One region of the Zobellella aerophila genome, then DNA from elsewhere that is predicted to be linked to it. Evidence: predicted binding sites of a transcription regulator. Region 1 holds the regulator's gene; each other region holds the start of a gene.
The links. The regulator LexA, encoded in region 1, represses DNA repair genes until DNA is damaged. The targets are predictions, from matches to a motif close to ANCTGTNTNNNNANACAGNT.
Positions count from the first base shown of each region.

Region 2: the regulator LexA is predicted to act here: its motif matches at 2,158-2,177, upstream of dinB (DNA polymerase IV).
Region 3: the regulator LexA is predicted to act here: its motif matches at 1,998-2,017, upstream of astB (N-succinylarginine dihydrolase).

Region 1 covers NZ_BAABCX010000003.1:232,792-237,038, forward strand. Annotated here, with positions in the region: gene ABD806_RS12625 (chorismate--pyruvate lyase family protein) at 30-587, shown strand; gene ubiA (4-hydroxybenzoate octaprenyltransferase) at 584-1,447, shown strand; gene lexA (transcriptional repressor LexA) at 1,584-2,213, shown strand; gene coxB (cytochrome c oxidase subunit II) at 2,524-3,597, shown strand; gene ctaD (cytochrome c oxidase subunit I) at 3,607-4,247, shown strand, end outside.
Region 2 covers NZ_BAABCX010000002.1:33,954-38,200, forward strand. Annotated here, with positions in the region: gene ABD806_RS07780 (aminoacyl-histidine dipeptidase) at 1-640, shown strand, start outside; gene ABD806_RS07785 (hypothetical protein) at 739-1,071, shown strand; gene dinB (DNA polymerase IV) at 1,111-2,151, opposite strand; gene nqrM ((Na+)-NQR maturation NqrM) at 2,289-2,513, opposite strand; gene ABD806_RS07800 (FAD:protein FMN transferase) at 2,515-3,549, opposite strand; gene nqrF (NADH:ubiquinone reductase (Na(+)-transporting) subunit F) at 3,556-4,247, opposite strand, start outside.
Region 3 covers NZ_BAABCX010000001.1:940,571-944,817, reverse strand. Annotated here, with positions in the region: gene ABD806_RS04450 (Bax inhibitor-1/YccA family protein) at 1-304, opposite strand, end outside; gene astB (N-succinylarginine dihydrolase) at 579-1,916, opposite strand; gene topA (type I DNA topoisomerase) at 2,253-4,247, shown strand, end outside.

The DNA.
Region 1 (4,247 bases):
GTTGTTGTTTATGTTTCAGGAATTCACGAGTGATTAAGCGAGCCGATCAAGGGTGGCACTGGTTGACGGGTCAGGAATTGCCTGAGTTGTCTCCTCTACTGACAGACTGGCTGTATGACAGAGGTTCGATGACCGAGCGGCTCCGGCGTCATTGTCGGGACTTTCGCGTAGTGGTGCGGGCCCAGGCCGACGATGTGATGCTGGAGCCGGCCCTGGCTGAACGGCTGGGGGGTGTCCGGGGATTCTGTCGGGAAGTGCTGCTCTGTTGCGATGGCGTGCCCTGGGTTTATGCCAGCTCCCTGTATTCAGGCGCCAGCCTGGAAGCCTGCCCGGAATTGGCCGGACTGGGGCAAAAGGCGTTGGGTGAGCTGTTGTTTGAACACCCCGGGCTGGCGCGCAGCCAGTTTGAGTTTGCCGGTCTGGGCCATGAGGCACGGGTGGCGCTGGCCCAACGCATCGAGCTGCCTCTGGCGGCGGACTTTCCCCTGTGGGGCCGGCGTTCCACCCTGCAGGCCGGTGGTGCCCGGGTGTTGGTCACCGAGCTTTTCCTACCCCAGGCCCAGGCCTATCAGGAGCAACTATCATGACGACCATGACGCGTCCGCGCTGGCGTGCCTATATGGCGCTGGCGCGACTGGATAAACCCATTGGCACCCTGCTGTTACTCTGGCCCACCCTGTGGGCCATCTGGATTGCTGGTCAGGGGCGTCCGGATCCCTGGGTGCTGCTGGTGTTTGTGGTGGGGGTGTTTTCCATGCGTTCGGCGGGCTGTGTGATTAATGACTTTGCCGACAGGAAGATCGATGGCCATGTCAAGCGCACCCAGGCCCGTCCCCTGGCATCGGGCGAGCTGACGGCACGCCAGGCTCTCGGCTTGTTTGTCCTGCTGGTGTTGGCTTCCTTTATGCTGGTATTGACCACCAACAGCCTGACCATCAAGCTGGCCTTTGCCGGCCTGGGGTGGGCGGCGCTCTATCCCTTTATGAAGCGGGTTACCCATTTACCGCAACTCTTCCTGGGTATCGCTTTTTCCTGGGGGATCCCCATGGCTTTTGCCGCCCAGAGCAATGCCCTGCCGGTCGGGCTGTGGCTGCTGTTTGCCGCCAACCTGACCTGGACGGTGGCCTACGATACCATGTACGCCATGGTGGACAGGGACGACGATCTGAAGATAGGCGTCAAATCCACCGCCATTCTGTTCGGCCGGCGCGACAAGCTGATCGTCGGCCTGCTGCAGCTGGCTACCCTGCTGCTGCTGCTGTGGGCCGCCCAGGTATTCGCCCTGGGCGGCGCCTTCTATTGGGGCTTGCTGGCGGCGGCGGCGTTGTTTGTCTATCAGCAGCGGCTGATCAGGGACAGGGAAAGGATGGCTTGTTTCCAGGCCTTCCTGAACAATAACTATGTCGGCCTGACGATCTTCGCCGGCCTGATCCTGGCCCTGCTGTAACCATCCATGTTGTCCGGCCAGCCAGTTGGCCGGTTTATCCCTCCCGTCTGGAAATGTCCGCCGGGCATTTAGCCCTTGCCCTCCTGAATTTACTGGATATACTGACAGTTAGCTGTATAAAAAAACAGGTCTCATGATGAAAACCCTTACCCCTCGCCAAACCCAGGTTCTGGATATTATCAAAGCGCATATGCAACAAACCGGTATGCCGCCCACCCGCGCCGAAATCGCCAACATCCTAGGGTTTCGTTCCGCCAATGCCGCCGAAGAGCATCTGAAGGCCCTGGCCAAGAAAGGGGTGATCAGCGTGATGCCCGGCACCTCCCGCGGTATCCGCCTGCTGCAGGAGGAGGAGCCGGAGGTGGTGAACCCGGATAGCGGGTTGCCCCTGATCGGCCGGGTCGCCGCGGGTGAACCCATCCTGGCCCAGCAGCATATCGAAAGCTATTACCAGCTGGATCCATCGCTGTTCCGCCCCCAAGCCGACTTCTTGCTGCGGGTAAGCGGCATGAGTATGAAGAACATCGGTATCATGGACGGTGACTTGCTGGCGGTACACAAGACCCAGGATATTCACAACGGGCAGGTGGTGGTGGCCCGGCTTGATGACGAGGTCACCGTCAAGCGCTTCCAGCGCAAGGGCAACCAGGTCAGCCTGCTGCCGGAAAACGAAGAGCTCTCGCCCATCGAAGTGGATCTGCGCCAGCAGGAGTTGATTATCGAAGGCCTGGCGGTAGGCGTTATTCGTAACAGCGAAGGTTTTTGAACCGGGCCTGAACCTGTCCGAGGGGGCGGCTCAGTCCGGCCCTTGGGCTCCCCGTTGGTAAGCACTCAACTCCCGGCATGGTTATGCCGATCTTCTTTCCGGCTTTGTCGTACGGCTCCCACTTTTTTCTCCTTTCATTTTTTACATTTTTTAAATCAATGCTTTACTTATGATGAGCTGAACCATGGATGCGGTTGTTCAGTTAGCACTGACTCTCTTTTGAGTGCGCCAAAAATAAAGGAATAAAAATTTGGGGGTGCGTGTGAAGCTGCTTTTATTGCTCTTGTCCTTGCCGACGAGTCTGCCGGTTTTGGCAAATTCTCGCTTTAATATGACGCCGGGGGTCACCGATATCAGCCGGCAGGTCTACGACCTGCATATGACCATACTGCTGATCTGCGTGGTGATCGGCATCCTGGTGTTCGGGGCCATGTTCTGGGCCATTATTCACCATCGCAAATCCAAAGGGGCGAAGGCGGCGCAATTTCATGAGAGTACCAGGGTTGAAATTCTCTGGACCCTGATCCCGTTTCTGATCCTGATCGCCATGGCGGTGCCCGCCACCCGTACCCTGATCGCCATGGAGGACCCCAGCCAGTCTGATCTTACCGTCCAAATTACCGGCTCCCAGTGGAAGTGGCATTACCGTTACTTCGATCAGGGTGTCGAATTCTACAGCCTGCTGGCTACCTTGCCGCAGGAGATCAACGGTAGCCTGAGCAAGGCCGGTAATTATCTGCTGGAGGTGGATCGGCCCCTGGTATTGCCGACCGATCGCAAGATCCGTTTCCTGATCACCTCCGACGATGTCATCCATTCCTGGTGGGTGCCGGCGTTTGCGGTCAAGAAAGACGCCATTCCCGGTTTTATCAACGAGGCCTGGACCCGGATCAACACCCCGGGCATGTACCGGGGTCAGTGCGCCGAGCTGTGCGGCAAGGACCATGCGTTTATGCCGATAGTGGTGGATGCGCGCGAGCCTGAACAGTTTGCCCAGTGGCTGGCGCAAACCAAGACCCGGCAGGCAGAGGCCAAGGCGGCGGAACAGGCCTTGGCGGCGATGGAGATGACCCGGGATGAATTGATGAGCCTGGGGGAGCAAGTATATCTGCGGAGCTGCGCCGCCTGTCATCAGGCCGGTGGCGAGGGACTCCCGGGGGCCTTCCCGGCGTTGAAAGGCAGTGAACTCATCCTGCAGGACAGGGCGGCCCATATCGACGTAGTGCTGCACGGCAAGGCGGGAACCGCCATGCAGAACTTTGACAAACAGCTGGCGCTGAAAGAGCTGGCTGCGGTGATCACCTATGAACGCAACGCCTGGGGCAATGATACCGGTGATCTGGTGCAGCCCGGGGATATAGCTGCGGCACGGCAGGGACAATAGGGGGCAGGGATGACACAGCAAGACAGGACACAAACGGCCGATGGGCATCTGGAAGTCGAACATGCCCATCATGGCCCGGCCAAGGGTATAGGCCGCTGGCTGTTTACCACCAACCATAAGGACATCGGCAGCATGTATCTGCTGTTCAGCCTGACCATGTTCCTGGTTGGGGGCAGCATGGCCATGGTGATCAGGGCCGAGTTGTTCCAGCCCGGGCTGCAGCTGGTGGAGCCCAATTTCTTTAACCAGATGACTACCATGCACGGCCTGGTGATGATTTTCGGGGCCGTGATGCCGGCCTTTGTCGGCTTGGCCAACTGGATGGTCCCGATGATGATAGGCGCACCGGATATGGCGCTGCCGCGGATGAACAACTGGAGCTTCTGGATATTGCCGTTCGCCTTTGCGCTGATGTTGTCATCCCTGTTTATGCCGGGTGGAGGCCCCAACTTCGGCTGGACCTTCTATGCGCCCCTGTCCACCCATTATTCTCCCGACAGCACCGGCCTGTTCGTGTTCTCCATCCATATCATGGGGATCAGCTCGATCATGGGGGCGATGAATGTCATCGTCACCATCTGGAACCTGAGGGCGCCGGGCATGACCTGGATGAAACTGCCGCTGTTCTGCTGGACCTGGTTGATCACCGC
Region 2 (4,247 bases), on a different contig from region 1:
GCGTATCAACAGCCTGCTCGAGCGGTGGCAGCAACAATTCAGCACGGAATTTGCCGGGGTAGATGATTTTATTCGCCTGAGCCTGACGGCCGAGCCGGAGCTGCCCGAGCGAGTCATGGCCCCACAGCTGCAGCAACGCCTGCTGGATGCGCTGCTGGCCTGCCCACACGGGGTGATGGCCACCAGCCGGAGCATGGCGGAAACCATCACCACCTCGACCAACCTGGGGGTGATCAAAACCGAGCAAGAGCGTATCTTCGTGCAATGCCTGATCCGTTCCCTCGATGACAGGGGCCGGGATCGGGTGGCCGAGATGACGGCCGCGGTGTTCCGCCTGGCCGGTGCCGACTGCCAGTTTAATGGCGCCTATCCCGGCTGGCAGCCGGATCCCGACTCCCCGATCATGAAGCTGGTGCTGGCTACCCATAAGGAAGTTTTCGGTGCCTTGCCGGCGGTCAAGGTGATCCATGCCGGCCTGGAATGTGGGCTATTCAAGGCCAGCTACCCCCATTGGGACATGGTATCCTTCGGACCCACCATCCAGGGCGCCCATTCCCCCGATGAGCGGGTACATATCAAGGCGGTGGAGCGCTTCTGGCTGCTGCTGACCCGGGTGCTGCACCAGACGCCCCGCCGCTAGGCGCGCGCCAGAGTCAGACAGGTGCGAGGGAGACGGCATGTTTAATTGTGCCGATTTATCGTATGCTCAGGGCAAATTCGCTTGAAGAGGACAACCAGATGAAACTCTCCCCCCTCTGTGTATTGCTGACCCTGCTCTCTACCCCGGTGCTGGCGGACAACCTGCTCAACAAGGCGGTGAGCTTCGGCCGTGAACTGCTGGACGAGACCCGCAAGCTGGCGCCCGGTATCCAAAACGACAAGCGTAACGAAACACCCACCGTTCAAGCCCGGCCAGTCAACGATGGCCGGTATAGTCCCGCCATCGAGCCAGGTCAGACCGCACCGGCCGTTCAGCTACCGCCATCGAACAATGTCCAGGCACCGCCGGCCGCAACGACAAGTAACAATCAGGGCTGGCAGATAGTGGAAGAAAATCATCTGAACCCGTAACCCGCCGCCGGATCACGATGAGAGCGGCAGCCAGCCTGGCTACCAGTCAAATTTCAACTGTTCTGTGTGCCGGCTGTCGTCCAGCTCCACACTGATCCCTACCAGGCGTATCCCCCTGCCACTGCGCCGTGCCCAGGCCTGCTCCAGCAACAACCGGGCCTGTTGCCAGTCCGGATTCAGGCTGCGCCGGGACAGGGTGGTTTGTTGAAAGTCAGAAAACTTCAGCTTGATACAGAGCCCCTTGATGGCGCGTTCGGCCAGCCGGCGCTGCAGATCCGGCCACAAGCTGGCCAACACGGCCTCCCCTTCCACCTCGCTGTAAATATCGGCCGCCAGGGTGGTTTCCACCCCCACCGACTTCCTGATCCGCTCCACCTGTACCGGTCGTTCGTCCCTGCCCTGACAGCGCTGCCAGAGCAATTGACCAAATTTGCCGAAGTGTCGCACCAGGGCGGTTGCCCCAAAGTCAGGCAACTGGCCGCAGGTTTCCAATCCCAGGTCCGCCAGCTTTTGCGCGGTTTTCCGGCCGACACCGGGGATCTTGGCCAGGGGCAGGCGCTGCACGAAATCGGTGACCGCCTCCGGCGGGATCACGAACAGGCCATCGGGCTTGTTTTCTTCCGAGGCTATCTTGGCCAGAAACTTGTTGGGCGCCACGCCGGCGGACGCGGTCAACTGCAGCTCATGCTGGATAGTACGGCGAATATCCTCGGCGATGCGGGTGGCACTGCCCTGAAACAGCGGGCTGTCGCTCACATCCAGATAGGCCTCATCCAATGACAGGGGTTCAACCAAGAGGGTATAGCGACTAAAAATTTCACGGATCTGCAGGGAAACGGCCTTATATTGCTCCATATTACCGGGCACAAGCAGCAGCTCGGGACACAGCTGCAATGCCTGATGGCTGGGCATAGCCGAGCGAACCCCATAGGCACGTGCCGGATAGTTGCAGGTGGCGATCACCCCGCGCCGGCTGGCACTGCCGCCGATGGCCAGGGGAATACTGCGCCACTCGGGGTGCTCACGCATCTCTACGGCGGCAAAAAAGCAGTCCATATCGATATGAATGATCTTGCGCACGGTCTGGGCTGGATAAATACACAGTATCCGAATAGTAGCGCGAAACCAGGTGGGCAGGAAGCCGGGGATTTGGGGTTTGGGATTTGGGATTTGGGATTTGGGATGATGAATCACCAATCCCAAGTCCCTGCCCTACATCAAATGATGCGGTTTTCTTCCAGCATCTTACGTCTGGCTTCTTCCTTGGCCATTTTCTTCTTGCGGTTATCGCAGGGGTCCGGGCAATCACAAGCCTTTTCGACACCGATCGAGCCCAGGCCGCCGCAGGAGCCGGAGATGGTCTTGCGCTGCACTATGTAACCGATGGCCATGGCGAAAATCACCAGGGCAAACACCCCGAAGGTAATCAGAAAATACAGCATATCAACCTCTTAAATACTTCTTGAAGGCGCTGGACATATCCACCCTGAAGCCGTCGTCAGTCTTGGTGAGCAGATAGACCGCCAGTCGGTTTGCTTCCGCAAATGCCAGGGCCTGCTCGGTTCCCATCACCGTCAGCGCCGTTGCCAGACCGTCTGCCATCATACAGGAAGGGTGTATCACTGTCACCGAGGCCAGGTTATGGGTGATCGGCCGGCCGGTGGCCGGGTCCAGGGTATGGGACAGCCGTTTACCATCCAGCTGATAGTAATTACGGTAGTCGCCGGAGGTGGCCACGCTGTTGTTGCCGATGGCGATCACCTGCTGCACCGAGCCGCTCTCCGCTCCCGGTTTTTCCACCGCAATCCGCCATGGCTGGCCCTGGGCATTGTGACCGCTGACCCGCACCTCGCCGCCGATCTCGACCAGATGATCGGTCAAGCCTTCTTCAGCCAGATACTCGGACACCAGATCGGTGCCAAAGCCCTTGGCGATAGCCGACAGATCCACATACAGCTCCGGCAGTTGTTTATGCAGGAACTCGCCTTCCGCCGTCACCCTGACCTGCAAATGCCGCAGGCCGGTCAGTGCCCGGATCTGTTGCAATTGTTCAGGTGAAGGGATGCGGGTCGGCCGGGCATCGGGACCGAAGCCCCACAGGTTGACCAGCGGTCCCACCGTTACATCCAGGGCGCCATCGCTCTGCCGCCCCAGCTGCAGGGCGGCGGTGACCACCCTGGCGGTATCGGTCGACACCGGGAAAGGCGTCGGCTGTTCATGGCGGTTGAAACGACTCAGCTCGGAGTCGGGCCGGTAGGTGGACATCTGGTCGTTGACCCGCTCCAGCCGGCGGTCGATCTCCGCCTGCAGAGGCGCTGCCAGTGCCTCATCGGCCCCCACCACCTTCACCGAATAATAGGTACCCATGGTCTCGCCGGTCAGATGCAATACCGACGACTCCGTCGCCGGCGGTTGACAGGCCGCCAATAAAAAGGCCAGCCCCACAGGGGCCAGCCATTTAGTTACACGCGATATCATCAGCGATTAGCCACCAAAGTCATCCAGCAGGATATTGTCATCTTCTACGCCCAATTCCTTGAGCATATTGATCACGGCGGCGTTCATCACGGGCGGTCCACACATGTAGTATTCACAATCTTCGGGGGCGTCGTGATCCCGCAGATAGTTCTCAAACAACACATTGTGGATAAAGCCGGTGTAACCGGTCCAGTTGTCATCGGGCTGAGGATCGCTCAGCGCCACATGCCACTGGAAGTTGTCGCACTGCTCCTGCAGGCCGTCGAAATCTTCCACATAGAACATTTCGCGCTTGGAGCGGGCACCATACCAGAAGCTGATCTTGCGCTTGGAGTTCAGGCGCTTGAGTTGATCGAAGATATGAGAGCGCATCGGCGCCATACCGGCACCACCGCCGATAAACACCATCTCGGCGTCGGTATCCTTGGCGAAGAACTCACCGAAGGGACCGGAAATGGTGGCCTTGTCACCGGCCTTCAGCGACCAGATATAGGAAGACATCTTGCCCGGAGGAGCAGTCCAGTTGCTCGGCGGCGGCGTGGCAATCCGCACGTTGAGCATGATGATGCCTTCTTCTTCCGGATAGTTGGCCATGGAGTAGGCGCGGATGGTTTCCTCGTCTACCTTGGACTCCAGCTCGAAGATCTTGAACTTGTCCCAGTCTTCCCGGTACTCCTCGGGCACATCGAAGTCTTTAT
Region 3 (4,247 bases), on a different contig from region 1:
CTGAGCTGGTACTCAGATACAGGTTGAGGATGGGGCCTATGGTGTAACCGGTAAAAGCGGTAAAGGCGAAGATAAACAACAGACCCAGGCCGCTGTTTTTGTTTTTTTCGGTCAGGAACATCAGGCCGTAAAAACCCACCAGGGTGATGATCAGTCCCGGATGAGGAAGGGCCAGCATGGCGCTGACGCCGGCGGACAGCGAAGCGACCACCAGGGTCATGCCCAGCAGCATATAGGTATTGCGCAGTACCTTGTTGGTTGACTGTACCGCCGTCTGGGTGCGCGATAGGGTGTTGAATTGCATGTTGTTGACTCCCGTATGCCAGGTTATAAGGTCAAGAGGACGTAATGATTATGACTCATTTGGTCATATTATGGCGGCAATGTCGAGAGATGGCGGGGAAATTTACTGGTCGGGCCTTGCCAAGACCGCCGTTGGTCGAGGGGAGGATTTGGCCGATGGGCCGATCTGCTGCGCCCTGACCGTCAGGGATGGCGGGGATGCCGGAATGGCAGGAGCACTTTCCGGCCATGGCACCGCAGATCGGCTTAGCCACTTTAATGTTTTCGTTTCCCGCTTAACGTTGGAACGGATACACGGAGCCGAGCTGCAGGATGCGGGTCAGCTCGTCGAGGGCGGTGCGGGATTCCTGCAGCAGCGCCGGGTCACGCAGGTCACTCAGGGTCAGCCGATCCCGGTAGTGCTGGTCGACCCACTGGTTGAGGCGGGCAAACAGCGCGTCGTTCATCAGGCAGGCCTGGTTGGTGGCGGCATGCTCAAGCTCGGTCATCGCCACCCGCAGCCGCAGGCAGGCGGGGCCGCCGCCGTTGCGCATGCTTTGCTTGACGTCCATAAAGTGCACTTCCCGGATCGGGCTGTTGAGGCCGGTCAACTTGTTCAGGTAGGCATTGACGCTGGGGGTATCACGGCACTCGGTAGGCGCGATAATCGCCATATGGCCGGGTTTGAGGGTCACTATCTGGGTGTTGAACAGGTAGCTTTTTACCGCATCCTGCAGCGGAACTTCGGTGGTCGGCACTTCGATAAAATGCAGTTCGGTACCGGGCAGTTTGGCGCGGATCTCGGCCAGAGCCTGTTCGGTGTGCAGGAAGGCCTGCTGATGATAAAACAGCACATTCTGGTTGCCGACCGCGATCACATCGTTGTGGAACACCCCCTGGTCGATCACCTCGGGATTTTGCTGAATGAAGATGGCGGTGTTATCGCCCAGGCCATGCAGGCGGGCAATGGCGCGGGAGGCTTCCAGCGTCTGGCGGGCCGGATAACGCTTGGGAGCCGGTGCCTTGAGATCGAAGGCGCTGCGGCCATAGACGAACAGCTCAACCCCGGCCTGGCTATAATCGCCACACAGGCGGGTATGGTTGGCCGCACCCTCGTCACCGAAATACTCATTGGTGGGCAGCGCCGCATGGTGTTTGAAATGCCGCTCATCGGCAAATACCTGGCTGAGGATGCGACCGGTCACTTCATGTTCGATCGATCGGTGGAATTTGTTGGTCAGGTTGGCGGGAGTGAAATGTATCCGGCCATCTTGGGTGTCGGCACTGGGCGAGACGGTGGCCGCGTTGGCGGTCCACATGCTCGAGGCCGAGCAACAGGCGGCCAGCAGCACGGGATCTTCCCTGAATGCCTTGTCGAGGATCTGGGCATCGGTACCGGTAAAACCCAGGCGCTTGAGGGTGTCGATATCCGGTCTTTCCTGGGGGGCGAGCACGCCCTGGACCAAGCCCAGCTCGCTCAGCGCCTTCATTTTTTTCAGGCCCTGCTTGGCCGCTTCTTTCGGATTGGATGCATCCTGGGCGTTGGACTGAGAGGCGACATTGCCATAAGACAGGCCGGCATAGTTGTGGGTGGGGCCGACCAGGCCATCAAAATTAGCTTCGAACTGAACCATTATATTGTCCTTTAAAATGGTGTAAATGTCTGCGAATGTTCTGGTTTTGGACATTATATGTGGTTTTATTTGGTGGGTGTAACCCGTTTTTAACAACAGATTTCACCAGGGAAATAAGAATGCATAAAAAGCGGCCGAACAGGCACCTTGATAAAAAAAGCAGTTGATTCCTGCTGGTATGAGGGTGTTAATAAATAAATATAAATTCATACAATTTTTTTCCGGTTTGGCACAGGCAAGTTTGCGTTTTGCGGTTTTTTCACTTATACAGCCGTCAATACCTCGCCACCGGTTACCCCGGACAGGGGCCAGACTTAAAGGATCAACACGCGCTTTATGAGTAAATCTCTGGTAATTGTCGAATCGCCCGCCAAGGCGAAGACCATCAACAAATATCTGGGTAAAGACTTTATCGTCAAATCCAGTGTCGGCCATGTTCGGGATTTGCCCACCTCGGGTTCAGCCTCCGCCGGCAAGAAAACCAATGGTCGCAGCGCCGCCGATACCAAGCATCTGAGTGCGGAAGAAAAAGCCAGGCTGAAGAAACAAAAAGAGCGGCAGGCGCTGGTTGCCCGCATGGGGGTGGATCCGGAGCATGGCTGGAAAGCCGATTACCAGGTGCTGCCCGGTAAAGAAAAAGTGGTGTCCGAGTTACAGTCCCTGGCGGAAAAAGCCGATACCGTTTACCTGGCAACGGATTTGGACAGGGAAGGAGAAGCCATCGCCTGGCACCTGAAAGAACTGATCGGGGGAGACGATGCCCGCTTTAAGCGGGTGGTGTTCAACGAAATTACCAAGTCGGCGATTCAAGAAGCGTTCGGTCATCCCTCTGAGCTGAACCTGAACCGGGTCAATGCCCAGCAGGCCCGTCGTTTTCTCGACCGGGTGGTGGGCTATATGGTCTCACCCCTGTTGTGGAAAAAGGTGGCCAGGGGCCTGTCCGGCGGCCGGGTACAATCGGTTGCGGTGCGCCTGATCGTCGAAAAAGAACGCGAAATCAAGGCCTTTGTGCCGGAAGAATACTGGGATGTGCAGGCCGAGCTCAACAACGAGCAGCAACTGGCACTGACCATGATGGTAGTCAAATATCAGGGTCGGGAGTTCAGGCCCACCAATGAAGCCGATACCCTGGCGGCGGTGGATGCCCTGAAGGCCGGCAATTTCAAGGTGTCGTCCCGGGAGGACAAGCCGACCCAGAGCAAGCCGCCTGCGCCCTTTATCACCTCTACCCTGCAACAGGCCGCCAGCACCCGACTGAGCTTCGGTGTCAAACGCACCATGATGCTGGCCCAACGGCTGTACGAGGCCGGTTATATTACCTACATGCGTACCGATTCGACCAACCTGAGCCAGGAGGCCGTCGAGGGGGTGCGGGAGTATATCCAGAGCCAGTACGGAAAGGACTTTCTACCCGAGTCGGCCAACCAGTACGGTGCCAAGGCCAATGCCCAGGAGGCCCATGAGGCGATACGCCCCTCGGATGTGCAGTTGAAAGCCGAACAGCTCGACGGCATGGAGGCGGATGCCAAACGACTCTATGATCTCATCTGGCGGCAGTTTGTCGCCTGCCAGATGGTGCCCGCCCAGTACGACAGCAGCACCATCATCGTCCAGTCCGGAGACTATGAACTGAAGGCCCGGGGTCGTATCCTGCGCTTTGCGGGCTGGACCAAGGTGTTGAGCCCCCAGGGTCGCAAGGGGGACGATACCGAACTGCCGGCGGTACAGCAGGGGGAAGTGCTTAACCTGAACAGGCTGGATCCCAAACAACATTTCACCAAGCCGCCGGCCCGCTTTACCGAGGCCGCACTGGTGCGGGAGCTGGAGAAACGGGGTATAGGCCGGCCCTCGACCTATGCCTCCATCATCTCCACCATCCAGGACCGGGGTTACGTCAAGGTCGAGAGCCGCCGTTTCTATGCGGAAAAGATGGGCGAAATCGTCGCCGATCGCCTGCAGGAAAGCTTTGCCGAGCTGATGAACTATGACTTTACCGCCCAGATGGAAGGCAAGCTCGATGAAATCGCCGGCGGTAGCCTCAACTGGACCCAGGTGCTGGATGCCTTCTATGCGGAATTCAGCGAGGAGCTGGAACGGGCCGAACTGCCGGCGGAAGAGGGCGGTATGCGCGCCAACCAGATGGTACTGACCGATATCGAGTGTCCGACCTGTGGCCGTCAGATGGGCATCCGCACCGCCACCACCGGGGTCTTCCTCGGCTGCTCAGGTTATGCCCTGCCGCCCAAGGAACGCTGCAAACAGACCATCAACCTGGTGCCCGGCGATGAGTTTGTGCTGGCCAACGATGAGGAGGCCGAAACCGACGCCCTG